Regions from separate parts of the Bradyrhizobium huanghuaihaiense genome, predicted to be linked through region 4. Evidence: predicted binding sites of a transcription regulator. Region 4 holds the regulator's gene; each other region holds the start of a gene.
What was found. Region 4 encodes PhoB, which activates phosphate uptake and scavenging genes when phosphate is short. Its sites were predicted from a motif close to TGTCATNNANCTGTCAT; they were not measured.
Positions count from the first base shown of each region.

Region 1: the regulator PhoB is predicted to act here: its motif matches at 2,695-2,711, upstream of ugpB (sn-glycerol-3-phosphate ABC transporter substrate-binding protein UgpB).
Region 2: the regulator PhoB is predicted to act here: its motif matches at 3,241-3,257, upstream of N2603_RS09310 (YdcH family protein).
Region 3: the regulator PhoB is predicted to act here: its motif matches at 3,048-3,064, upstream of N2603_RS29905 (Orn/Lys/Arg family decarboxylase).

Region 1 is NZ_CP104172.1:111,424-117,188, forward strand. It holds gene N2603_RS00480 (MarR family winged helix-turn-helix transcriptional regulator) at 1-433, opposite strand, end outside; gene N2603_RS00485 (organic hydroperoxide resistance protein) at 589-1,014, shown strand; gene N2603_RS00490 (CaiB/BaiF CoA transferase family protein) at 1,196-2,398, shown strand; gene ugpB (sn-glycerol-3-phosphate ABC transporter substrate-binding protein UgpB) at 2,766-4,082, shown strand; gene ugpA (sn-glycerol-3-phosphate ABC transporter permease UgpA) at 4,131-5,012, shown strand; gene ugpE (sn-glycerol-3-phosphate ABC transporter permease UgpE) at 5,012-5,765, shown strand, end outside.
Region 2 is NZ_CP104172.1:1,964,316-1,970,080, forward strand. It holds gene N2603_RS09280 (5-(carboxyamino)imidazole ribonucleotide synthase) at 1-784, opposite strand, end outside; gene purE (5-(carboxyamino)imidazole ribonucleotide mutase) at 781-1,269, opposite strand; gene N2603_RS09290 (GGDEF domain-containing protein) at 1,412-2,113, shown strand; gene N2603_RS09295 (hypothetical protein) at 2,174-2,425, opposite strand; gene N2603_RS09300 (hypothetical protein) at 2,448-2,666, opposite strand; gene N2603_RS09305 (YdcH family protein) at 2,809-3,015, opposite strand; gene N2603_RS09310 (YdcH family protein) at 3,344-3,523, shown strand; gene N2603_RS09315 (NAD(P)/FAD-dependent oxidoreductase) at 3,636-4,739, opposite strand; gene N2603_RS09320 (EAL domain-containing protein) at 4,942-5,765, shown strand, end outside.
Region 3 is NZ_CP104172.1:6,307,990-6,313,754, reverse strand. It holds gene N2603_RS29915 (hypothetical protein) at 1-61, shown strand, start outside; gene N2603_RS29910 (GNAT family N-acetyltransferase) at 64-639, opposite strand; gene N2603_RS29905 (Orn/Lys/Arg family decarboxylase) at 646-3,003, opposite strand; gene N2603_RS29900 (xanthine dehydrogenase family protein molybdopterin-binding subunit) at 3,193-5,397, opposite strand; gene N2603_RS29895 (FAD binding domain-containing protein) at 5,405-5,765, opposite strand, start outside.
Region 4 is NZ_CP104172.1:9,312,750-9,318,514, reverse strand. It holds gene pstA (phosphate ABC transporter permease PstA) at 1-467, shown strand, start outside; gene pstB (phosphate ABC transporter ATP-binding protein PstB) at 464-1,285, shown strand; gene phoU (phosphate signaling complex protein PhoU) at 1,297-2,013, shown strand; gene phoB (phosphate regulon transcriptional regulator PhoB) at 2,037-2,744, shown strand; gene N2603_RS43425 (GcrA family cell cycle regulator) at 2,987-3,499, opposite strand; gene N2603_RS43420 (aspartate aminotransferase family protein) at 3,954-5,162, shown strand; gene argF (ornithine carbamoyltransferase) at 5,162-5,765, shown strand, end outside.

The DNA of each region.
Region 1 (5,765 bases), 410 kb from region 4:
GGTCGCGCAGCGCGACGATCTCGTCCTTCATCGCCACCAGCTCCGACACCGAGCAGTCCGACGCTGCCAGGATCGACTGCGGCACGCTGCGCGCTTTCTCCTTCAGCGCATGGCCCTGCGACGTCAGCGCGATCAGGACCTGACGCTCGTCCTCGCGCGAGCGGGTGCGCTTGACCAGATGGGCGGCCTCGAGGCGCTTCAGCAGCGGCGTCAACGTGCCCGAATCCAGGAACAGCTTTTCGCCGATCTCCTTGACCGGCACGTCGTCGCGCTCCCACAGCACCAGCATCACCAGATATTGCGGATAGGTCAGGCCGAGCCGGTCGAGCAGCGGCTTGTAGACGCGGTTGAAGGCGTGCGCGGCGGAATAGACCGCGAAGCAGATCTGGTTGTCGAGCCGCTGTGGGTCGAGGGTCGATAGTTTCCGGGCCATGGAGAATCTCACGCGTTTCTCCCATTCTGGGGCCGGCCGGGGGCATATTCAATTGCGAACAATTAAATGTGAGGCATGCCGAATTCGATTGCGCGCAATCTAATTGTCTGCGATAAAGATCGCACCCCAACCCGGAAAGACCCGAGGAGACGAAAATGTCCGTGAACGTCCTCTACAAGACCAGCGCCAAGGCCACCGGCGGCCGCGACGGCCATGCTGCGACCCTCGACGGCGCGCTCGACGTCAAGCTGACCACGCCGAAGGAGCTCGGTGGCGGCGGCGGCGCCGGCAACAATCCCGAGCAGCTGTTTGCGGCCGGTTATGCCGCCTGCTTCATCGGCGCCATGAAGTTCGTGGCCTCGCAGGGCGGCCCGAAGGTTCCGGCCGACGCTTCCGTTACCTCGACGGTCGGCATCGGTCCGCGCTCGGAAGGCGGATTCGGCCTCGATATCGACCTCGCCGTCTCGCTGCCGGGCCTCGCCCGCGCGGAGGCCGAGGCGCTGGTCGCCAAGGCCCACCAGGTGTGCCCGTACTCCAATGCCACGCGCGGCAATGTCGACGTTCGCCTGACGGTCGTCTGATCGGCGGTGCGGATTGGCTGGCCCGGGATCCCCCTCGGGCCGGCCGCTTCCGATTGAATTTGCCATCTCGCGGGACAGACGCGCCGCGGCGCGCATGCGGCTGCACGCGAGGGCCCATTGCTGGCGCAAACAAACCTCGCTAGGCCTGTGATCCAACGATCGACACAGGGGAAGCGAAGGCATGACTGAAGCAGCAACGGGCGCAATGAGCGGACTGCGCGTCATCGATCTCACGCGCGTGCTCGGCGGTCCCTACTGCACCCAGATCCTCGCCGACCATGGCGCCGACGTCATCAAGGTCGAGCCGCCCGCAGGCGACGAGGTGCGCGAATGGGGTCCTCCCTTCCACGAGGAGGACGCGGCCTATTTCGTCGGCATCAACCGCAACAAGCGCTCGATCGGCCTCGACCTCGCCTCCGAGGGCGGCCGAATTGTGCTGCTGAAGATGCTGGAGACGGCCGACGTCCTGATCGAGAATTTCAAGCCGGGCACGCTGGAGAAATGGGGCATCGGTAACGATGTGCTCAGCAAGAAATTCCCGCGCCTCGTGCATTGCCGGATCTGCGGCTTCGGCGCCGACGGGCCGCGCGGCGGCAATCCAGGCTATGACGCCATCATCCAGGCCATGACCGGCATGATCGCGGCGACCGGCTCGCCCGAGAGCGGGCCGATGCGGATCGGCGTGCCGCTGGTCGACATCACCACGGGCCTTTACGCGGCGATCGGCATCCTGATGGCGCTGTCGGAGCGGCAGCGTTCGGGCAAGGGCCAGTTCCTGGAGACCACGCTGTACGAGACCGGCCTCGCCATCATGCATCCGCACACCGCGAACTATTTCATGCATGGCAAGCCGCCCTCGCTCACCGGCAACGAGCATCCGAACCTCGTGCCCTACGCGATCTTCCCGACCAAGACCGACAACATCTTCATCGGCGTCGGCAATGACGGCACCTTCCGCAAGCTCGCCAAGGAGATCGGCAAGCCCGAGCTCGGCACCGATCCGCGCTTTGCCCGCAACAAGGACCGCATCGCCAATCGCGAGGCGCTGCGCGCCGAGCTGGCCGCGGTGTTCAGCCAGCACGAGGCCGAGCCGCTGTGCAATCGCCTGCTTGCCGCAGGGCTCCCGGCAGGTCCGGTGCAGAAGATCGACCAGGCGTTGACGAACCCGCACACCATCGCGCGCGGCGATATTATCGAGAAGGACTGGTACAAGGGCGTGGCCTCGCCGATCCGGCTCGATCGCAGCAAGCCGAGCCTGCGCCGCGTGCCGCCGAAGTTCAGCCAGCACGCAGCCGAAGTGCTGGGCGAGTTCGGCTACTCCAAGTCCGAGATCGACGCGATGGTCGAAAAGGGCACCGTCTGCGGCCCCGAGCGCAAGCGCTAGACGGTGCGCTCCCTCTCCCGCTTGCGGGAGAGGGTTGGGGAGAGGGCTGTCTCCGCAACGGGACACCCCCCCAGAGGATAGAGCCCTCACCCGGATCGCTTCGCGATCCGACCTCTCCCGCAAGCGGGAGAGGTTAAGGAAGACCGGAGCCGATCGTCCGCCTCACATACCCAATGCCGCACTGCGGCGCGCCTGCGCATCTGCAGCGCGAACGGCTGCTTCTGGCCGCGGCGCATTCGCCTATTTGACGGCTTCCCTTTTCCAGCGCTTGCCGCTTTCGTTTCGGCCGCTTACACAGTCATGTGAACGTCATATGGCGCTGCTAGCGCAAGCGCTTCTTTAGTGACGGGCAAGGGAGGTTTTCTTGATGGCTCTTCGACATTTTGGCGCGGCGGCTGCTGTTGCACTCACGGTTGGTCTCGGCGCCTCGCCGGCCCTGGCCGTGACCGAAATCCAGTGGTGGCATGCGATGACCGGCGCCAACAACGACGTCATCGTCAAGCTCGCCAACGACTTCAACGCGTCGCAGACCGACTACAAGGTGATCCCGACCTACAAGGGCAACTACCCCGACACGATGAACGCCGGCATCGCCGCGTTCCGCGCCGGCAACGCCCCGCACATCATGCAGGTGTTCGAAGTCGGCACCGCGACCATGATGGCCGCGACCGGCGCCGTGAAGCCGGTCTACAAGCTGATGGCCGAGACCGGCGAGAAGTTCGATCCGAAGAACTACCTGCCCGCGATCACCGGCTACTACTCGACCTCGAAGGGCGAGATGCTGTCGTTCCCCTTCAACTCGTCGTCGACCGTCATGTGGGTCAACCTCGACGAGCTGAAGAAAGCCAATGTCGAGATCCCCAAGACCTGGCCTGAAGTGTTCGAGGCCGGCAAGAAGCTGAAGGCGGCCGGCCACGACACCTGCGGCTTCTCGGGCTCGTGGGTCACCTGGGTCAATCTCGAGCAGCTCTCGGCCTGGCACAACACGCCGCTCTCCAGCAAGGCCAACGGTCTCGACGGCTTCGACACGGTGCTCGAATTCAACGGCCCGCTCCAGGTCAAGCATCTCGAGAACCTGGTCGAGCTGCAGAAGACCAAGGTCTACGACTATGCCGGCCGCACCAACACCGGCGAAGGCCGCTTCACATCGGGCGAATGCCCGATCTACCTGACCTCCTCGGCGTTCTTCGGCAACGTCAAGGCGCAGGCCAAGTTCAACTTCACCGCGGTGCCGATGCCGTATTATCCGGACGTCAAGGGCGCGCCGCAGAACTCGATCATCGGCGGTGCTTCGCTCTGGGTGATGGGCGGCAAGCCGGCCGACGACTACAAGGGCGTCGCGAAATTCCTGACCTTCCTCTCCGACACCGATCGCCAGGTCTACATCCACAAGGCCTCGGGCTACCTGCCGATCACCAAGGCGGCCTACGCCAAGGCGAAGGAAGAGGGCTTCTACAAGGATCAGCCCTATCTCGAGACCCCGCTGCTCGAGCTGACCAACAAGGAGCCGACCGAGAATTCGCGCGGCCTGCGCCTCGGCAACATGGTTCAGCTGCGTGACGTCTGGTCGGAGGAGATCGAGCAGGCGCTCGCCGGCAAGAAGACCGCCAAGCAAGCGCTCGACGCCGCCGTCGAACGCGGCAACACCATGCTGCGGCAGTTCGAAAAGACCGCCGTGAAGTAAGGCGACTGGCGGCAGGCCGGTCACCCGGCCTGCCGCTTCCGGGGCATCATGCAAAAGCAAGCCATTTTCCAGTCAAAGCTGTTGCCCTACGCGCTGGTTGCGCCGCAGCTCGCGATCGTGCTGATTTTCTTCTATTGGCCGGCGCTGCAGGCGGTGATCCAGTCCTTCCTGCTCCAGGACGCCTTCGGCCTCTCGACGAGCTTCGTCTGGTTCGACAATTACATCGAGCTGTTCAAGGACCCCGCCTATTTCGAAGCGGTCGTCCGCACCTTCTTCTTCTCGTTCGCGATCGCGATCTCGTCGCTTTCCTTTGCGCTGCTGCTCGCCGTGATGGCCGACAAGCCGCTGCGCGGCTCGATGCTCTACCGCACGCTGCTGATCTGGCCCTATGCGGTGGCGCCGCCCGTGGTCGGCGTGCTCTGGATCTTCATGCTGCATCCCTCGCTCGGCGTGATCTCGCGCTACTTGCGCGCCGCCGGCATCGATTGGAATCCGCTGCTCGACGGCAACCAGGCCGCCGGCCTGATCATCCTCGCCGCCGCGTGGAAGCAGATCTCCTACAATTTCCTGTTCTTCCTCGCCGGCCTGCAGGCGATCCCGAAAAGCGTGTTCGAGGCCGCCGCGATCGACGGCGCGCGCCCGATGCGCAGGTTCTGGACCGTGACCTTTCCGCTGCTGTCGCCGACCATCTTCTTCCTCTTGGTCGTCAACATCGTCTACGCCTTCTTCGACACCTTCGGCATCATCGACACCATGACCCGCGGCGGTCCCGGCACCTCGACGGTGACGCTGGTCTACAAGGTCTATTCGGACGGTCTGCTCGGCGGCAATCTCGGCAGCTCGGCGGCGCAATCGGTGGTCCTGATGATCATGGTCATCGTGCTCACCGGCATCCAGTTCCGCTTCGTCGAACGCAAGGTGACGTACTGATGGTCGAGGACGAGGGCATCAGGCGCTACGTCGCCCATTTCATCCTCTGGATCGGAATCGCGATTGTCGCATTCCCGGTCTACATCGCGATCATCGCCTCGACCCAGGACAACGCGCTGATCGCGAACGGGCAAATGTCGCTGCTGCCGGGCGGCCATTTCTTCGAGGTCTACTACCAGACCATCTTCGTCGGCACGAGCGGCTCGACCCGCGAGCCCGTCGGCAACATGATGCTCAACTCGCTGGTGATGGCGCTGGCGATCGCGATCGGCAAGATCGCGATCTCGATCATCTCGGCCTACGCGATCGTGTATTTCCGCTTTCCGTTCCGGATGTCGATCTTCTGGATCATCTTCATCACCCTGATGCTGCCGGTCGAGGTCCGCATCTATCCGACCTACAAGATCGTCGCCGACCTGCACATGCTCGACAGCTATGCGGGCCTCGCGCTGCCGCTGATCGCCTCCGCCACCGCGACGCTGCTGTTTCGCCAGTTCTTCATGACCGTGCCGGACGAGCTGCTCGAGGCCTCGCGCATCGACGGCGCCGGCCCCTTGCGCTTCTTCTGGGATACGCTCTTGCCGCTGTCGCGCACCAACATGGCGGCGCTGTTCGTGATCCTGTTCATCCTCGGCTGGAATCAATATCTCTGGCCGCTGCTCATCACCACCCGCGACGACATGCAGACCATCCAGGTCGGCATCCGCAAGATGATCACCACCACCGACGCGCTGACCGAATGGCCGATCGTGA
Region 2 (5,765 bases), 2.3 Mb from region 4:
CGAACATCTCCACCGCCAGCACGCCGACATAGTCGAGCGCGGTTGCGATCTTGCTCGCGACGCTGCGCGCCTCATCCGCGAGCGCGTCCGGGATCGGTGCGGGCGCGCGCGATATTTTCAGGATGTGGTCGCGGTGCTCGTTCTCGGTCACGTCGAAACACTCGACCTCACCTGTGGCCGAGCGCGCGGCGATCACGGAGATCTCGCGCTCGTACGGGATGAAGGCTTCCAGGATCGCCGATTTGGTGGCAAGGCTGGTCCACACCTTGGCGATATCGTCGCCGTCGCGGATGATGGCCTGGCCCTTGCCGTCATAGCCGAAGCGGCGGGTCTTCAGCACCGCCGGGAGGCCGATCCTCAGGATCGCCTCGCGCAGCGAGGTGACGGAGGTGACGTCAGCATAGGCCGCAGTGCCGATGCCGAGCTTCGTCACAAAATCCTTCTCGGCGAGCCGGTCCTGGGTGGTCTCGAGGATCCTGCGATTGGGCAGCACCGGGCGGCGTGCGTCCAGCACCATCGCGGCGGCCGCCGGCACGTTCTCGAATTCGTAGGTGATGACGTCGACGTCGTGGGCGAACAGCTCCAGCGCTTCGACGTCGGCATATTCGGCGCAAGTCGCGTTGAGCACGACGTCGAAGGCCGGCGAATCCGGATCGGGCGAGAACACCTGGCAGCGCAGGCCGAGCCGCGCCGCAGCCATCGCCAGCATCCGCCCCAATTGTCCGCCGCCGAGGATTCCGATGGTGTCGCCGGGCTTCAGCTTCACCTGCTTTGCGTCAGTCACGCCTTGTCCTCCGGACGCTCGGCAACCGCGTCGGTCTGCGCCTTGCGCCAGGCGGCGAGGCGGCCGGACAGGGCCGGGTCGGACAATGCCAGCACGGCGGCCGCAAGCAGCGCCGCGTTGATCGCGCCGGCCTTGCCGATGGCGAGGGTGCCGACCGGGATGCCCGCGGGCATCTGCACGATCGAATAAAGCGAATCGAGGCCCTTGAGTGTCTTCGATTCGACGGGAACGCCGAACACCGGCAGTTCCGTCAGCGCCGCCGCCATGCCCGGCAGATGCGCAGCGCCGCCGGCACCGGCGATGATGACCTTGTAACCTGCCGCCTTGGCGCCCTTGGCGAAGGCAAACAGCCGGTCGGGAGTACGGTGGGCCGAAACGATGCGGGTCTCGGCGGCGACGCCGAGCGCGTCGAGCGTCTCGGCGGCATGCCGCATCGTGTCCCAATCCGACTGGCTTCCCATGATGATGGCGATCGGCGCGGTCATGACGTCAATTGTGCTCGGGAAAACAGAAACATAGGCCAGATTAACGGTTCCGGCCGGCGGCTCGCAAGGCGGTGGCAAGGAGAAGGGAATGCACTATCCTGTCTTGGTGAATCCCCGCAAGCCTTCATTGAGCAGGATGCCCATGAAGAAACCAAAAAGGGCAAGCGCTGCGAAGGCCAAAAAGGGCCGGAAGACCAGCGCCGGCCGATCCAAAGCCGTCTCGAATCGCCCGGCCAGGCTGGCCTCGCGCAGAGCGCCGGCTGCCGATGACAGCAAAGCGACCATCCGAAACCTCAGGGGCAAGCTCAAGGCGGCCCTGCTGCGGGTCTCGGAACTCGAGGCGGCCGCCGACACCGACTTCCTGCTAGAGATTCCCAACCGGCGCGGCTTCGAGCGCGAGCTTACGCGCGCCATTGCCTACATGAAGCGGTATCGCGCCAGCGGCGCGCTGATCGTGCTCGATGTCGACCGGCTGAAGCCGATCAACGATTCCTACGGCCATGCCGCCGGCGACGTGGTGCTCAAGGCGATCGTCGCGACGCTGACGCGGCAGGTCCGCGCCTCCGACGTGGTCGGCCGGCTTGGTGGCGACGAGTTCGCGCTGCTGTTGTGGAATCTCAATGAGACCGATGCCAAGGCGAAGGCCGCGACCTTCGAGCAGGCGATCGACGAATTGTCCTTCGACTTCCGCGGGCAGCACGTGACCGCGGGCGCCTCCGCAGGAATAGCCTTGCTCGGTCCGCATTCCGATGCAGGCCGCGCCCTGGAGGAGGCCGATGCCGCCATGTACGTGCGCAAGGCGCGTCGCCGACACGAGCCGCGGATCAGGCTCATCAGCAGCTAGAGCATGATCCGGAAAAGTGTGAAGCGGTTTTCCGAAAAGATCATGCTCAAACAATTACTCTTACAGCGTGGCGAGATCTTCCGGCACGTTGCCGAATTTGCGCAGCAGCGTCGCGTCGCCGAATTCGCCGGTCATGGGATCGCCGCTGCGGCTGAAGGCGACCGCGCCGATATGGCCGGCACCGCGCGCCAGAATCTCGGCGCGCCGCAGTGCTGCCGACGAGGACTGACACTCCTCAGCCGCGCCTGCGACCGGCGATCCGTCGGCATCGATCAAAAAGGGCATTGCAACGTAATAGGTCACATCCGACATGGCGTTGCTCCAATGTTGAAAGTTAAGCGGCGCTGCTCTTGCTCCGCACCTTGCTGCGCGTGGTCTCGGGAATGCAGCCGGCGGAAATTGCCGCCTGCAATTCTTCGAGCTCCGCCTCCAGATATTCGTTGGCCATGATCAGCGCCTTGATGGTGCTGCGCAGATTGCCGTCGCACATCGCGATCGCCTGATCGCAGGCCTGTTCATAGTGGCTGTTGTCCAAAAGGGCGGGTGCCGGCATCTGCGTTGTCCTCGTCAGTTTCCCTTGGGCGTTTCCGTTGGGAGTTTCCTGGGGGCGTCGGTCGCAGGAATGTTCCTATTTTGTTCTTTTTGAGTCAAGCGGATTCAGGCGCGGGGAGGCGTCACGACAGCGCGAGACGCGATCAGGCGATGATGTCGGGGGTGATCTGGTCTTCGATGAACGCGATGCGGTCGCGCAACAACAGCTTGCGCTTCTTCAGCCGCTGTAACCGCAATAGGTCGGGGGCAGGCGATTGATGCAGTGCATCGATCGCGGCATCGAGATCTCGGTGTTCCTGCTGCAACCGGGTGAGCTCGGCTTCGAGCTCACGCTCGTCTTCATGGGTCATGTCTGCGGTGGCCGAAAACCGATAGGCGTGTGATCTGGGCTGTGGATGCCCTGTGGAAATTATCGTCCTTGCGCGGCGGGACCGCAAGCGATCTCGGGCCGTCGCGCACCGATCTCCCGCAAGATATTTCAACGGTTCGCTGCGGCACTGCGCAAGCGCATTGATATCATGGATTTTTCCCGCGCGGTTCCGTACTCACGCCTTATTACATATGAATTTTCAAAAATGACGGAGCGACGACGGATACCCATCGACAGAACGAATCGGTGATGTAGACTTCGCCGTCCGGATCGAATCCTGAGGTTCAACCCTACCGAGGAGGTTTCGAATGACAATTCAGGCACATCTTGTTGAATTGGAGCGGAAACACAAACTTCTCGAAAACGAATTGCACGAAGCTCTCGTGCACCTTTCAACAGACGACCTGCAAATTGTTGAGTTGAAGCGCCGGAAGTTGATGGTCAAGGACCAGATCGAGCGTCTGAAGCAAGGCGATACGCTCCACTAGTAACCCCCGTAACAGTGTTGAGTTGATCGTACCCTTGCAGCAGGGATGAGAGCCTTTGCGCTCATCCCTGCTGCAAGGTGCGAGACCTCGCGCAATCATCGTTGCGCGTGGCCTAGATCTCTGCGAGCTCGGCAACGTGATCGGCGATCGCGAGCGAGGACGTCAGTCCCGGCGATTCGATGCCGAACAGGTTGATCAGGCCTGCGACGCCATGATCGCGCGGCCCCTGCATCAAAAAATCCTGCGTGGCGACCGCCGGTGGCACGATCTTCGGACGGATGCCCGAATAGCTCGGCATCAACGCGCCGTCGGGCAGCGTCGGCCAGTACTTGCGGATGGCCGGATAGAAGCGCTCGGCACGTGACGGGTCGACCTCGTAGTTGATCGTCTCGATCCACTCGACATCAGGACCGAAACGCGCCTGCCCTGCCATATCAAGCGTCAAATGCACCCCCAGCCCACCGGGCTCGGGCACCGGATAGATCAGGCGCGAGAACGGCGCCCTGGCGCTGCAGCTGAAGTAGTTTCCCTTGGCGAGATAAGCCGGCGGAATCCGGTCCAGCGGCATGCCCTCGATGTTGCGTGCGACCGTCGTCGCGGAGAGTCCCGCAGCGTTGACGAGGAGGCTGCATTGCAGCGTCATCGGCGCCTCGCCGCCGGCCTCGACTTCGATCACGCCGGCCGCCGCCTTGGCGCGGAGCAGCGGCGTGTGAAACGCGAAGGCCGCGCCGGCCTCCTCGGCCTCGCCGCGCAGCGAGAGCATGTAGGCGTGGCTGTCGATGATGCCGGTCGAAGGTGAGAGCAGCGCGGCGTCGCAGGCCAGCGCAGGCTCCAGCGCGCGTGCGGCCTCGCCCGTGAGCAGCTGCATGTCGAGCACGCCATTGGCCTCGGCGTGCGCCTTGATCGATTGCAGCTTCTCGGTTTCCTTCGCGTTGGTCGCGACGATCAGCTTGCCGCAGTTCTTGTGGGGGATGCCGCGCTCGCCGCAGTAGCGGTAGAGCGCGTGCTTGCCGCTGACGCACATCCGGGCCATCCAGCTTCCGGCGCGGTAGTAGATGCCGGCATGGATCACCTCGCTGTTGCGCGAGGAGGTGATGGTGCCGATGGCCTCGGCTTCCTCGAGCACGATGACCTCGCGCCCGGCCTGCGCAAGCCTCCGGGCCACCGCAAGCCCGACGACGCCGGCTCCGATGACGATGCAGTCGACCTTATCCATGGTTGTGCAGGACGTCCGCTGGAAGCGCCGGTGGAATTGGACCTGAGAACGAGGGCTTGGGGCCGTTTTCCGTTAAGGAAGCATTTATCATGTCAGGGCAATTGCCGTATTTGGCGTCACATTTTTCTGTTGCACGTACAGGCGTTTACCCGATCCAAACCCGCGAGGCCAGACAATCCGACGTTGAAATCGCGGGTGGCTGATGGCTGAGAAGAACTGGCACGTGGGCAGCACGCTTCCGATTGCTGTGCAGGCCGTCGTGTGCCTGGCCAGCGCGGTCGCGCCTGCGCGCGCCTTTGCGCTCTCGGACGGCCTCGCCCCGCCGAGCTACATCGGCCAGCTCGATCCCAACCTGATCTGGGAAGTCCTGATCGCGGGCATCGTCATCTGCGCGTTCCTGGCCTCCGTCGCCTTGTGGGTCCATTCGGCGCTGCGCCGGACGAGGCGGCTGCAATTGCGGCGCAACGCCTTCGTCTCCTCCGCCATGAACAATCTCAACCAGGGCGTGGTGATGACCGATGCGCAGCGGCGCATCATCTTCTGCAACGACCGCTATCTCGATATTTACGGCCTGACCCGCTCGGACCTGTGGGCCGGCATGAACGGCTACGACATCCTCGAGCTCAGGCGCAAGCGGGGCGTCCTCGGCGGCATCTCGGACGACGAATTCTACGAGAAGGCGGCAAGCCCCAACGGCCTGATCACCGAGCTGCCCGACGGGCGGGCCATCCTGGTGAAATATTTCATCCTGCCGAACGGCGGATCGGTCGCGACTCATCTCGACGTCAGTGACCAGCGCAAGCTGTCGCGGCAGCTCGCCTCCACCAAGCAGTTTCTGGAATCGGTGCTCGACCATGTGCCGGCCTGCGTGGCCGCCAAGAACATCGACGACGGTTGCTACATCTTCGCGAACAGCGCCTATGAGCGGTTCTGGGGACTGTCGCGGGACTACGCCGTCGGCAGGAACGCGCGGGAGCTGTTTGCGCCGGGCTCGGCAGCGAGCATCGAGGCGGCCGACCGTGCGGC
Region 3 (5,765 bases), 3.0 Mb from region 4:
GCATCATTGGTCGCTGCATGCCGATCGCATCCACGTCAGACCGGCTGACTTTCCCTCGTAGGGCTATCGCCCGGGCGCCGTGACCGGCGGGGGCGCCGTCGTCCCCGTGCCGAGCGAGCGTTGCACCATGACAGTGTCGGACCAGCGGCCGTGGCGATAGGCAACGCCGCCGAGCAGGCCGGCGCGCGCGAAGCCGAACTTCTCGTGCAGCGCCAGCGAGGGGGCGTTGTCGGCATCGATATAGCCGATCAGTTGGCGAAAACCTGCCGCGGCACAGGCATCGATCATTGCCCCGAGCAAAAGCCGTCCCACACCACGACCGAGATGACCGTGGTGCACATAGATCGAGTGCTTGGCGGTGTAGCGATAGGCCGGACGCTTGCGGAACAACACGGCATAGGCATAGCCGACGACCTCGCCGCGATAGGTCGCGACCAAATGGGGCAGGCGGGTCTGTTTCAGGTTCTTGCGCCGGTCGCGCAAGTCATCCGGCTCGGGCGCGCCGGTTCCTTCGACGTCGCGCGGCACGCCATTGCGGACGTGATGGCGGTAGATCGCCAGCATCGCCTCGACATCGCTCTCGCGTGACGGCCTGACCAGGACGGGTTCGTCACTCGCGCGCGCAGCTGGTTCGTTCATCGGCACCTACTCTGCAACGACGTAGGTATAGAGCCCAATGCGCCCCTGGGCATCGATCTCCTTGTAGACGCCCTGGATCTCGACGTCGAAGCCCGGGAAGGTGTTGAAGCAGGTCTCGAACATCTTGAGGTAATCGATCATGGGCTTGGCTCGCTCCGTCAGCCGCTCGCCGGGCACGATGGTGGCAATGCCGGGCGGGTAGACCACGAAAGGCGTGGTGGCGATGCGGCCTGCGATCGCCTCGATCGGGAGATAGTCGACGTCGTTCTTGAACAGATAGCGCGCGGCATCGCGGGGCGACATCGCGATCTCGGGCATGTGCTCGGGCATGAACTGCCGCGCCTGGAGCGCGCTGACATCGGCGGCGCGGAAGAAGCGGTGCATGTCGCCGCAGAGGTCGCGCAGGCGCACGCCGGCATAGCGCGCCTGCCGCCGCTGATAAAATTCCGGGATCGCGTCTGCCAGCAGCGCATTGTCGTCATGCAGCCGCTTGAACGCGACGAGACCGGAGATCAGCGTGCCGGCCTTGCTCGCCTCGACGCCGGGGGTGAGCAGGAAGAGCATGGAGTTGAGATCGTTCTTCTCGGGGACGATGCGGTTCTCGCGCAGATATTGCGCGACGACCGGCGCGGGGATGCCATGCTCGGCATAGGCGCCGGTCGCACGATCGAAACCCGGCGTGAGCAGGGTCAGCTTGTTCGGATCGGTCATGGCAAAGCCTTCCGCAAGATCCGGAAAGCCGTGCCAGTTGGTATCAGGAGAGAGCTGCCACAGCGCAGGATTGGTGGCGAGCTCGTCGGTGGAGAGGGTCTCCCAGGCGACGTTATGCGCGGCACCGGGGCGGCTGACATCGGGAATGGCGACGCGGTCGGGAACGAAGGGCTCGAAGAACCAGCGGCGGTCCGGATTTTGCTCCTTCTCCTCGAACTCCCGGCGCATCGCGCGGACCTTCTTGCGCAGCTCGATGCCGAGGCGGATCGTGTCGTCCCACAGCACTTCGCCGGAGCGCCCCTTCATCATCTGCGCGCCGACGTCGAGCGAGGCGAACAGCGGATAGAAGGGCGAGGTCGAGGCATGCTGCATGAAGCTCTCGTTGAAGCGGCGGTGCTCGACGCGCCGCTTCTGGCCGCGAATGTGGCGGTCCTTGATGTGGATCTGCGAGGCCTGCGAGAAGCTCGCGAGCTGCTTGTGGGTCGACTGCGTCGCGATGATGCCCGGCGCTTCAGGGGCCAGGTTCGCAAGGCCCATGGCGAAGCGGCCGGCATAGAGCGGGTGGAATTTCATGAAGCCGGCCCAGGCCTCGTCAAACAGGATGTAGTCGCAGAGATGGCCGATGCGCTTGATGATCATCTCGGCGCTGTGGATCGAGCCGTCATAGGTGCACTGCTCGACCACGGCGACGCGGAACGGCCGCTCGTTGCGCCAGGCGTCGCGATCCTTCACCAGCGGATGGTTGCGGATCGCCTCGCGCAGGGTCTTCTCGTCGAGCATGTCCCAGCGCATCGGGCCGATCAGGCCCCAGGCGTTGCGGACGGTCGGGACGTAGACCGGGATGCCGCCATTGATCATCAGCGCGCCGTGATGGGCGGCCTTGTGGTTGTTGCGGTCGAACAGCACGAGATCGCCGTCGGTGACGAGGGCGCCGAGCGCGACCTTGTTGGAGGTCGAGGTGCCGTTGAGCACGAAATAGGTCTTTTCCGCGCCGAAGATCGCCGCCGCTTCCTTCTGCGCCTTCAGCGCCGGGCCCTCATGGGTGAGGAGGTCGCCGAGGTCGAGCACGGAATTGTCGAGGTCGTCGCGGAACACGGACTCGCCGAGATGTTCGACGAACACCCGCCCGATCGGGCTGCGATTGTAGAACACGCCGCCGTTGTGGCCCGGACAGGTCCAGAGCTGGTTGCCTTCCTCGGCATAGTCGACCAGCGCGCCGAAGAACGGCGTCTTCAGCGTCTCGGCATACTGCTTGAGCCGGCTGATCAGGTTCTTGGCGATGAAGGGCGGCGTCTCCTCGGACAGGAAGACATAGCCGTCGATGAAGTCGAGCACCTCGACCGGCAGGTCCTCGAACCGCTTGCGCCGGATCAGCAGGATGATCGGGAAGTCGAGGCCGCGCCGCCGCATCAGATTGATCAGCGCCGAGGTCTTGCCCTCCAACCCCTTCTTGCCCCAGTCCACCACCATGCAGCCGATCGCGGCATCGGTCTGCACCGCCATCTCGGCGTCCTCCAGCTTGCGGGCGCGGACCACCTCGAAGCCGGAACGCTGGATCTCCTCGATGATCTGGTTGAAGCGGACGCCCTCGAGGTCGTCGGCGTCGAACATGGGGGCTGCGAACAGGAAGTTGAAGCGCTTGAAATAGTCCATTGTCGGTCCCGAATATGCTGGAGACACAGCTCTCGGCACATTCGATGACAGTTGGATGACAAGAGCGAGTCTGGCCTGCGGCGTCTCAACTTGATCCGTCATCCTGAGGCGCGATGATGGGACCGGAGCGTCCCATCGGCAGCCTCGAAGGGTGAACGGCCGGGATGCAGCGGCTGACGCCGCACCCCCTCAATCGAGCAGCTTGTCCAGCGTAATCGGGAAGCGCCGGATGCGCTTGCCGGTGGCGTGATAGACCGCGTTCGCAATCGCCGCAGGCACGCCGACGATGCCGATTTCGCCAAGACCCTTGACACCCAGCCTGTTGATCCGGTCATCGGGCTCATCGACGAAAATCACGTCGATGTCGTGAACGTCCGCATTCACGGGAATGTGGTACTCGGCAATGTTCGCGTTCATGATCCGGCCGTAGCGGTGATCCATCAACGTTTCCTCGTGCAGCGCCATCCCGATGCCCCAGACCACGCTGCCCATGACCTGGCTGCGGCCGGTCTTGGTGTTCAGGATGCGGCCGGCCGCGACCGCGCTCACGACCCGCGTGACGCGAATCACGCCGAGTTGCTCGTCTACTTTCACTTCGGCGAAGACGGCCGAATGGGTGTTGCGCGCGTACGACTTCTCTTCCTCGAACTGGTTGAGCTTCTCCTTTTCGATCCGCTCGAGCTTGCTGTGGCGCATGATATCCGCAATCGAGACGGCGCGGCTCCTATCGCCCGCCTTGGCGACGGTTCCGTCGACGAGAATGATGTCCGGCGCATCGACGCCGCCGAGCGGCGAGGCGGGCATCGCCTTGACGCGACAGACGAGCTCCTGGCGAATCTCCTCGGCTGCTCCTAACACGGCGTGCGCGCTCGAGGCGGCCATCCACGAGCCGCCTTCCACCGGCGCCTGCGGCAGGCTCGAGTCGGCGAGCCGGACGCTGATGTTCTCGATCGGCAGCCCGAGGGCATCGGCCGCGACCTGTGCCACGATGGTGTACGTGCCGGTGCCGATATCGGATGCGGCGCAGGAGACCTCGGCATGGCCGTTGGCTGTGAGCACGATGCGGACGGCGACCGGCATTTGAAGCGCCTCCCACACCCCGGTCGCCATGCCCCAGCCGACCAGTTCCTTGCCGTCGCGCATGGAGCGCGGCCCGGGGGCGCGTCGGCTCCAGCCGAAGGCTTCTGCGCCCCTGGCATAGCATGCGCGTAGTTGCTTGCTGGTGTAGGGCAGGTCTTCGCTCTGGTCGCGATCCGAGTAACACCTCAGCCGCAACTCGATCGGGTCGAGCTTGAGCGCGACGGCCAGCTCGTCCATGGCGCATTCGAGCGCGCAGACGCCCGATGCTGCACCCGGCGCGCGCATGTCGCAGGGAGTGGCGACGTCGAGGTGGACGAGCTTGTGGGAGAGGCGGCTGTTAGGGCTCTTGTAGAGCTGTTCCCCCCAGCCTGTATCGTTGCGGGAGAAATTCTCAAACCGCGAGGTGACGGCTATGGCTTCGTGCATGACGGCTTCGAGCGTGCCGTCGCGGTTTGCGCCGAGCGCAACGTGCTCGATCGTCATCGGCCGGTAGCCCAAGCCGTACATCTGGTGCCGCGTCAGCACGACACGGACAGATCGTTTCAGTGCGAGAGCGCCAAGCGTTGCCAGGACGACCTGGTGCTGCGGCCGCAGACCCGAGCCGAAGGCGCCGCCGACATAGGGCGAGATCACGCGGATTTCGTCCGGCTTCCTGCCGAAAACGCTGCAGAGGAACTTCTGGACGTTCTGGACGCCTTGCGTCTTGTCATAGACGGTAAGCTTGCCGTTGCCATCCCAGACGGCCGTTGTCGCATATAGCTCCATCGGGTTGTGATGCTCGCTCGGAATGACATAGTCCGCCTCGTGATGGACGGCCGCTCGCGTCAGCGCCGCCGAGGCGTCACCGCGCGGCTTGTGCGGCTGATCGACTTTGGCAGCCTTGGTGCGTTCGGATTCGAGATCGGTCGCAAACGCCTCCTCTTCATATTCAACTCGAATGCGGGTTGCGGCGAACTTGGCGGTTTCCCAGTCCTCGGCGACGACCAGCGCGATCGGCTGGCCGTTGAACTTGACGCTGTTGTCATAGAGCGGACGAAACGGCGAGCCCTGCTCCGGCGCCACCTCGTCCTTCCAGGCTTCGTCCTGCTCGGCGAGGGGCGGGCGATGCGCGTGGGTGAGTACGTCGACCACGCCCTTCACCTTCAGCGCCTTGCTGGTGTCGAGGCGAGCGATGCGCCCGCGCGGAATGGTGGCCGCGACGACGAAGCCATGGAGGAGGAGGTCTGCTGCGAATTCGCCGGCATATTTGGCGGCTCCGGTGACCTTGGCCCGGCCGTCGACGCGCGACGTTGGTGTTCCGACATAGGCGTTCATCGGGCCCTCATGCGATCTTCTTGTGAGCTTGCGATTGCGGTGTGGCGTTTGCGGCCTGCATCAGCGTACGCACGACGGCTCGCCGCGCGAGCTCGATCTTGAAGCCGTTCTGCGAACGAGCGGTTGCTCCCTGCAGCAACAGGTCGGCGGCGCGGCCAAAATGATCCGGCGTTGCCGCCTGGCCGCGCAATGCCGCCTCGGCATCGAGGTTCCGCCAGGGCTTGTGGGCCACGCCGCCCAGCGCCAGGCGCGCTTCCCCGATCGCGTTGCCCTCCAGTTCGAGCGCGGCCGCGACCGAGACCAATGCAAAGGCGTAGGACAGCCGGTCCCGGACCTTCAAATAGCTGTAGTTCCGGGCGAAACCGCGC
Region 4 (5,765 bases):
GTGCGGTGGTGGTGCCGATGCGCGGATTCTCGGCGATTGCGGGCGCGCTCGCGCTCGCCGTCATCGTCATCCCGGTGGTGTTGCGCACGACCGAGGACATGCTGCTGCTGGTGCCGAACGCGCTGCGCGAGGCGGCCTCCGCGCTTGGCCTGCCGCGCTCGCTGGTGATCAAGCGTATCGCTTATCGTGCGGCCCGCTCGGGTCTCATCACCGGCGTGCTGCTTGCCACCGCCCGCGTCGCCGGCGAGACCGCGCCGCTGCTCTTCACCGCGCTGTCGAACCAGTTCTTCAGCCTCGGCCTGAACAAGACGATGGCGAACCTGCCGGTCACCATCAACAACTTCGTGCAGAGCCCCTACGCCTATTGGAAGCAGCTCGCCTGGAGCGGCGCGCTGCTGATCACGATCACCGTGCTTGCCCTGAACATTGGCGCGCGCATCCTCGGCGCCGAGAGGACTGCAAAATGACCGATCTTTCCGTATCCGTGAGTTCCAACGCCCATCTGGCCTCACAGCAGCCGCTGCCGGAAGCGCCCGCAAAGGTGACGGTGCGCAACCTCAACTTCTATTACGGCGAGCACCACGCGCTGAAGAACATCAACCTGACGCTCGGCGCCAACCGCGTCACGGCGTTCATCGGCCCGTCGGGCTGCGGCAAGTCGACCCTGCTGCGCATCTTCAACCGGATGTACGACCTCTATCCGGGCCAGCGCGTCACCGGTCAGCTGATGCTCGACCAGACCAACATCCTCGACCCCAAGCTGGACCTGAACCTGCTGCGCGCCCGCGTCGGCATGGTGTTCCAGAAGCCGACGCCGTTCCCGATGACGATCTACGAGAACATCGCCTTCGGCATCCGCCTCTACGAGAAGATCTCGAAGTCCGAGATGGACGACCGCGTCGAGAAGGCGCTGCGCGGGGGCGCGCTGTGGAACGAGGTCAAGGACAAGCTCAACGCCTCGGGCCTGTCGCTCTCCGGCGGCCAGCAGCAGCGCCTCTGCATCGCCCGCACCGTCGCGGTGCGGCCTGAGGTGATCTTGTTCGACGAGCCCTGCTCGGCGCTCGATCCGATCTCGACCGCCAAGGTCGAGGAGCTGATCCAGGAACTGTCCGAGAACTACACGATCGCGATCGTCACCCACAACATGCAGCAGGCGGCGCGCGTCTCCGACAAGACCGCCTTCATGTATCTCGGCGAGCTGATCGAGTTCGACGACACCAGCAAGATCTTCACGTCGCCGAGCGACCGGCGCACGCAGGACTACATCACCGGCCGGTTCGGCTGAGGAGACGCGACATGGCTTCTGAACATACCGCAAAGGCCTTCGACACCGACCTCCAGGAGCTCACCCGCCTGGTCGCCGAGATGGGCGGCATCGCCGAGCGCATGATCGTCGATTCCGTCGACGCGCTGATCCGCCGCGACGTCGCGCTCGGCCAGCGCGTCGTCACCATCGACGCCGAGCTCGATGCGCTGCAAAAGAAGATCGAGGAGCGCGCTGTGCTCACCATCGCCCGCCGCCAGCCGATGGCGGTGGATCTGCGCGAGATCGTCGGCGCCATGCGCGTTGCGACCGATCTCGAGCGCATCGGCGACCTCGCCAAGAACATGGGCAAGCGCGTCGCCGCGCTCGATGCCGACTTCCATCCGCTGAAACTGTTCCGCGGCCTGGAGCACATGACCGACCTCGTGCAGCAGCAGGTCAAGTCGGTGCTTGACGCCTATGCCGCGCACGATCTGCCGGCGGCGATGGCGGTGTGGAAGGGCGACGAGGAAGTCGACGCCATCTGCACCTCGCTGTTCCGCGAGCTCCTCACCTACATGATGGAGGATCCGCGCAACATCTCGTTCTGCATCCATCTGATGTTCTGCGCCAAGAACATCGAGCGGATCGGCGACCACGCCACCAACATCGCCGAGACCGTGTTCTACATGATCGAGGGCCAGGCCATCACCGACAAGCGGCCGAAGGGCGACATGACGACCTTCGCCACGACGGTCCCGAATACCTGAAGACTTAAGGAGCGACGACAACCATGGGCGCACGCATTATGGTGGTTGAGGACGAGGAAGCTCTCACCGAGCTTCTCCGCTACAACCTCGAAGGCGACGGCTATGACGTCGAGACGGTGATGCGCGGCGACGATGCCGACACCCGCCTCAAGGAGCACATCCCCGACCTGATCGTGCTCGACTGGATGCTGCCGGGCCTCTCGGGCATCGAGCTGTGTCGGCGGCTGCGCACCCGTCCCGAGACCAAGCAGCTTCCCATCATCATGCTCACCGCGCGCGGCGAGGAGAGCGAGCGGGTGCGCGGGCTTGCGACCGGCGCCGACGACTACATCGTCAAGCCGTTCTCGGTGCCGGAGCTGCTGGCGCGCGTGAAGGGCCTCCTGCGGCGCGCGAGCCCTGAGCGGCTCGCCACCGTGCTCGCCTACGGCGACATCGAGCTCGATCGCGACAAGCGCCGCGTCGCGCGCTCGGGCCGGCCGATCGATCTCGGCCCGACCGAATATCGCCTGTTGGAGTTCTTCCTGGAGCATCCCGGCCGCGTGTTCTCGCGCGAGCAGCTGCTCGACAGCGTCTGGGGCCGCGACATCTACATCGATGAGCGCACCGTCGATGTCCATATCGGCCGCCTGCGCAAGCTGCTCAATCTCGGCCGCGAGCAGGACCCGATCCGCACCGTCCGCGGCGCCGGCTATGCGCTCGACGATCGCTTTGCGAAGGCGGAGCAGACGTAAGCTGGTTTAGAGAGCTGCCGCCACAACATCGGTGTCGTCCCGGACAAGCGTGAGCGCAGATACGGGACCCATAACCACAGAGCGTAGTTGTTGCGCGAAAGGGTAACTCCGAGTCCCCGTAACCACATCTTGCGGTGGCTATGGGTCCCGGATCTGCGCGCGCTTGGGGCGCGCTTGTCCGGGACGACATCGGGTATTGAGCCGTCATCGTGTGACGGCTGCTTCTTGATCTCAGAACAAACTCAGCGCGTGCCAGGCTTCGCCGGTGCGCGACGGCGGTCCGCCGCGGGCTGATACGCCACGCGCGAGTGCTGGGCGCAGTAGGGCAGGCCCGATAGCGCCTTGCCGCCGCAGAAGAAGAAATCCGGGCTCGAGGGATCGCCGACCGGCCAGTGGCAGGTCGCCTCGTTCAGCTCGAGCAGCGACAGCCGCTGGCTCATCGGCACCACGTTGTCGTAGGTCACGGGTTCAGCCTCGACCTCGACCTCGAAGGCCTGCGCCAGCGCGGTGTTGCCGCGTGCGATGGGGCGGCTGACCCGCATCATGTGCTGAGCCGGACGCGCCTTGCGCGGCCGGGGAGCTGCCGATGAGGGGCTCTTGGCGCGGCCGGACAGGCCGAGCCTGTGCACCTTGCCGATCACGGCATTACGGGTCACGTTGCCGAGCTCGGCTGCGATCTGGCTGGCCGACAATCCGGCCTCCCAGAGCTTTTTCAGCTGCTCGACGCGATCGTCGGACCAGGTCAAAACCGTCATTGCACCCTTTCCCTCGCCGTGCGGCTGCCGTCCTGGCGCCTTGCGGCGAATGCCTAAGCCTCGAAAAACCCGTGCCGCCAGAATCCCTTAAGGCTCGCCGGGCGTAACCAGAACGCCCGAACGTTTACGCCGGTACATGAGGACTTAGAGGATCAGAACTGCTGCACGAGATGTCGTATCTGACAAGCCAAACGCTACAATATGGCGTGACTCACGCGCAAGAGTCAGCCGACTCGCTTCCACATGTTCCGTGGCAAAAACCCCGCAAATCCGGCACCGCAAGACTACGGATTCAGCGTTTCGCGGGGCTTTCGGGCGGCATTGACACCCGTTCTACCCGGCATAAGATAGTGTCACGTGCCGCCCTTAAAAGGCGGCACGTTTCGTTTTCCGGGCCGGTCAATGGTGCGCTGCGTGAGCGCGTTCAGGCCGTCCGCAACATCAAGTGATCGTCATGACTAACAGCGCCGCGCCGCATTTGCTCCCCGTTTTCGCCAGGGCCGACCTCGGTTTCGAGCGCGGCGAAGGCTGCTGGCTGATCGCGACCAATGGCGAGCGCTATCTCGATTTCACCTCGGGCGTCGCGGTGAACGCGCTCGGCCACGCCCATCCCGCGCTGGTCAAGGCGCTGCAGGAGCAGGCGACCAAGCTCTGGCACATGTCGAACCTGTTCCAGAGCCCGGACGGCGAGAAACTCGCCGCGCGTCTGTGCCAGGAAAGCTTTGCGGACTTCGTGTTCTTCTGCAATTCCGGCGCCGAAGCGCTGGAAGGCGTGATCAAGCTGGTCCGCCATCATCACTTCTCCAAGGGCCAACCGGAGCGCTACCGCATCATCACCTTCGAGGGCGCCTTCCATGGTCGTACGCTGGCGACGCTGGCCGCGACGGGATCTGCAAAATATCTCGAAGGGTTCGGTCCGCCGATGGACGGGTTCGACCAGGTCCCGCACGGTGACATCGAAGCCGTGAAGAAGGCGATCGGTCCGCAGACTGCCGGCATCCTGGTCGAGCCGATCCAGGGTGAGGGCGGCGTGCGCTCGTCGACGCCCGCCTTCCTCAAGGCGCTGCGCCAACTTTGCGACGAGAAGGGCCTGCTGCTCGCCTTCGACGAGGTGCAGACCGGCATGGGCCGCACCGGCGATCTCTTCGCCCATCGGCGCACGGGCGTTACACCCGATGTGATGTCGCTCGCCAAGGCGCTCGGCGGTGGCTTCCCGATCGGCGCGGTGCTGGCGACCGCGGAGGCGGCGGCCGGCATGGGCCCCGGCTCGCACGGCTCGACCTTCGGCGGCAATCCGCTGGCGATCTCGGCTGCCAATGCCGTGCTCGACGTCATGCTCAAGCCTGGCTTCTTCGACCACGTGCAGAAGATGTCGCTGCTGCTCAAGCAGAAGCTCGCCTCCGTGATCGATCGTCACCCTGACGTCGTCAGCGAGGTGCGTGGCGAGGGCCTCTTGATCGGCATCAAGGCCGTGGTGCCCTCGGGCGATCTCGTTGCGGCCCTGCGCAATGAAAAACTTCTGACGGTCGGCGCCGGCGACAATGTCGTGCGCTTCCTGCCGCCCTTGATCGTCACCGAAGCCGAGATCGAGGACAGCGTCGTGCGGCTGGAGCGCGCCTGCGCTGCGATCTCGTCCAGCCAGACCAAGCGGGCGGCAAGCTGATGAGCAAGTCGCCGAAGCACTTCCTGGATATCAACGAGCTGCCGTTGTCGGAGCTCAAGAGCATGCTCGACGCCTCCTCCGCCATGAAGGCGAAGCAGAAGGCGCATCAGCCGGTTAAGCCGCTCGAAGGCAAGACGCTGGCGATGATCTTCGAGCGTCCCTCGACGCGCACCCGCGTCTCGTTCGACGTCGCCATGCGCCAGCTCGGCGGCGAGCCCATCATGCTCACCGGCGCCGAGATGCAGCTCGGCCGCGGCGAGACCATCGCCGACACCGCACGCGTGCTGTCGCGCTATGTCGATGCCATCATGATCCGCATCCTCAACCATGATGCGCTGCTGGAGCTTGCGGCGAATGCGACCGTGCCGGTCATCAACGGCCTGACGCGGCGCTCGCATCCCTGCCAGGTGATGGCGGACCTCCTCACCTATCAGGAGCATCGCGGCCCGATCGAGGGCCGGACGGTGGCCTGGACCGGCGACGACAACAACGTGCTGGCGTCCTGGGCACATGCCGCCGAGCGCTTCAAATTCCAGCTCAATGTCGCAACGCCCCCGGAGCTCGCGCCGAAGAAGGCGATGCGCGACTTCATCAAGGCCACCG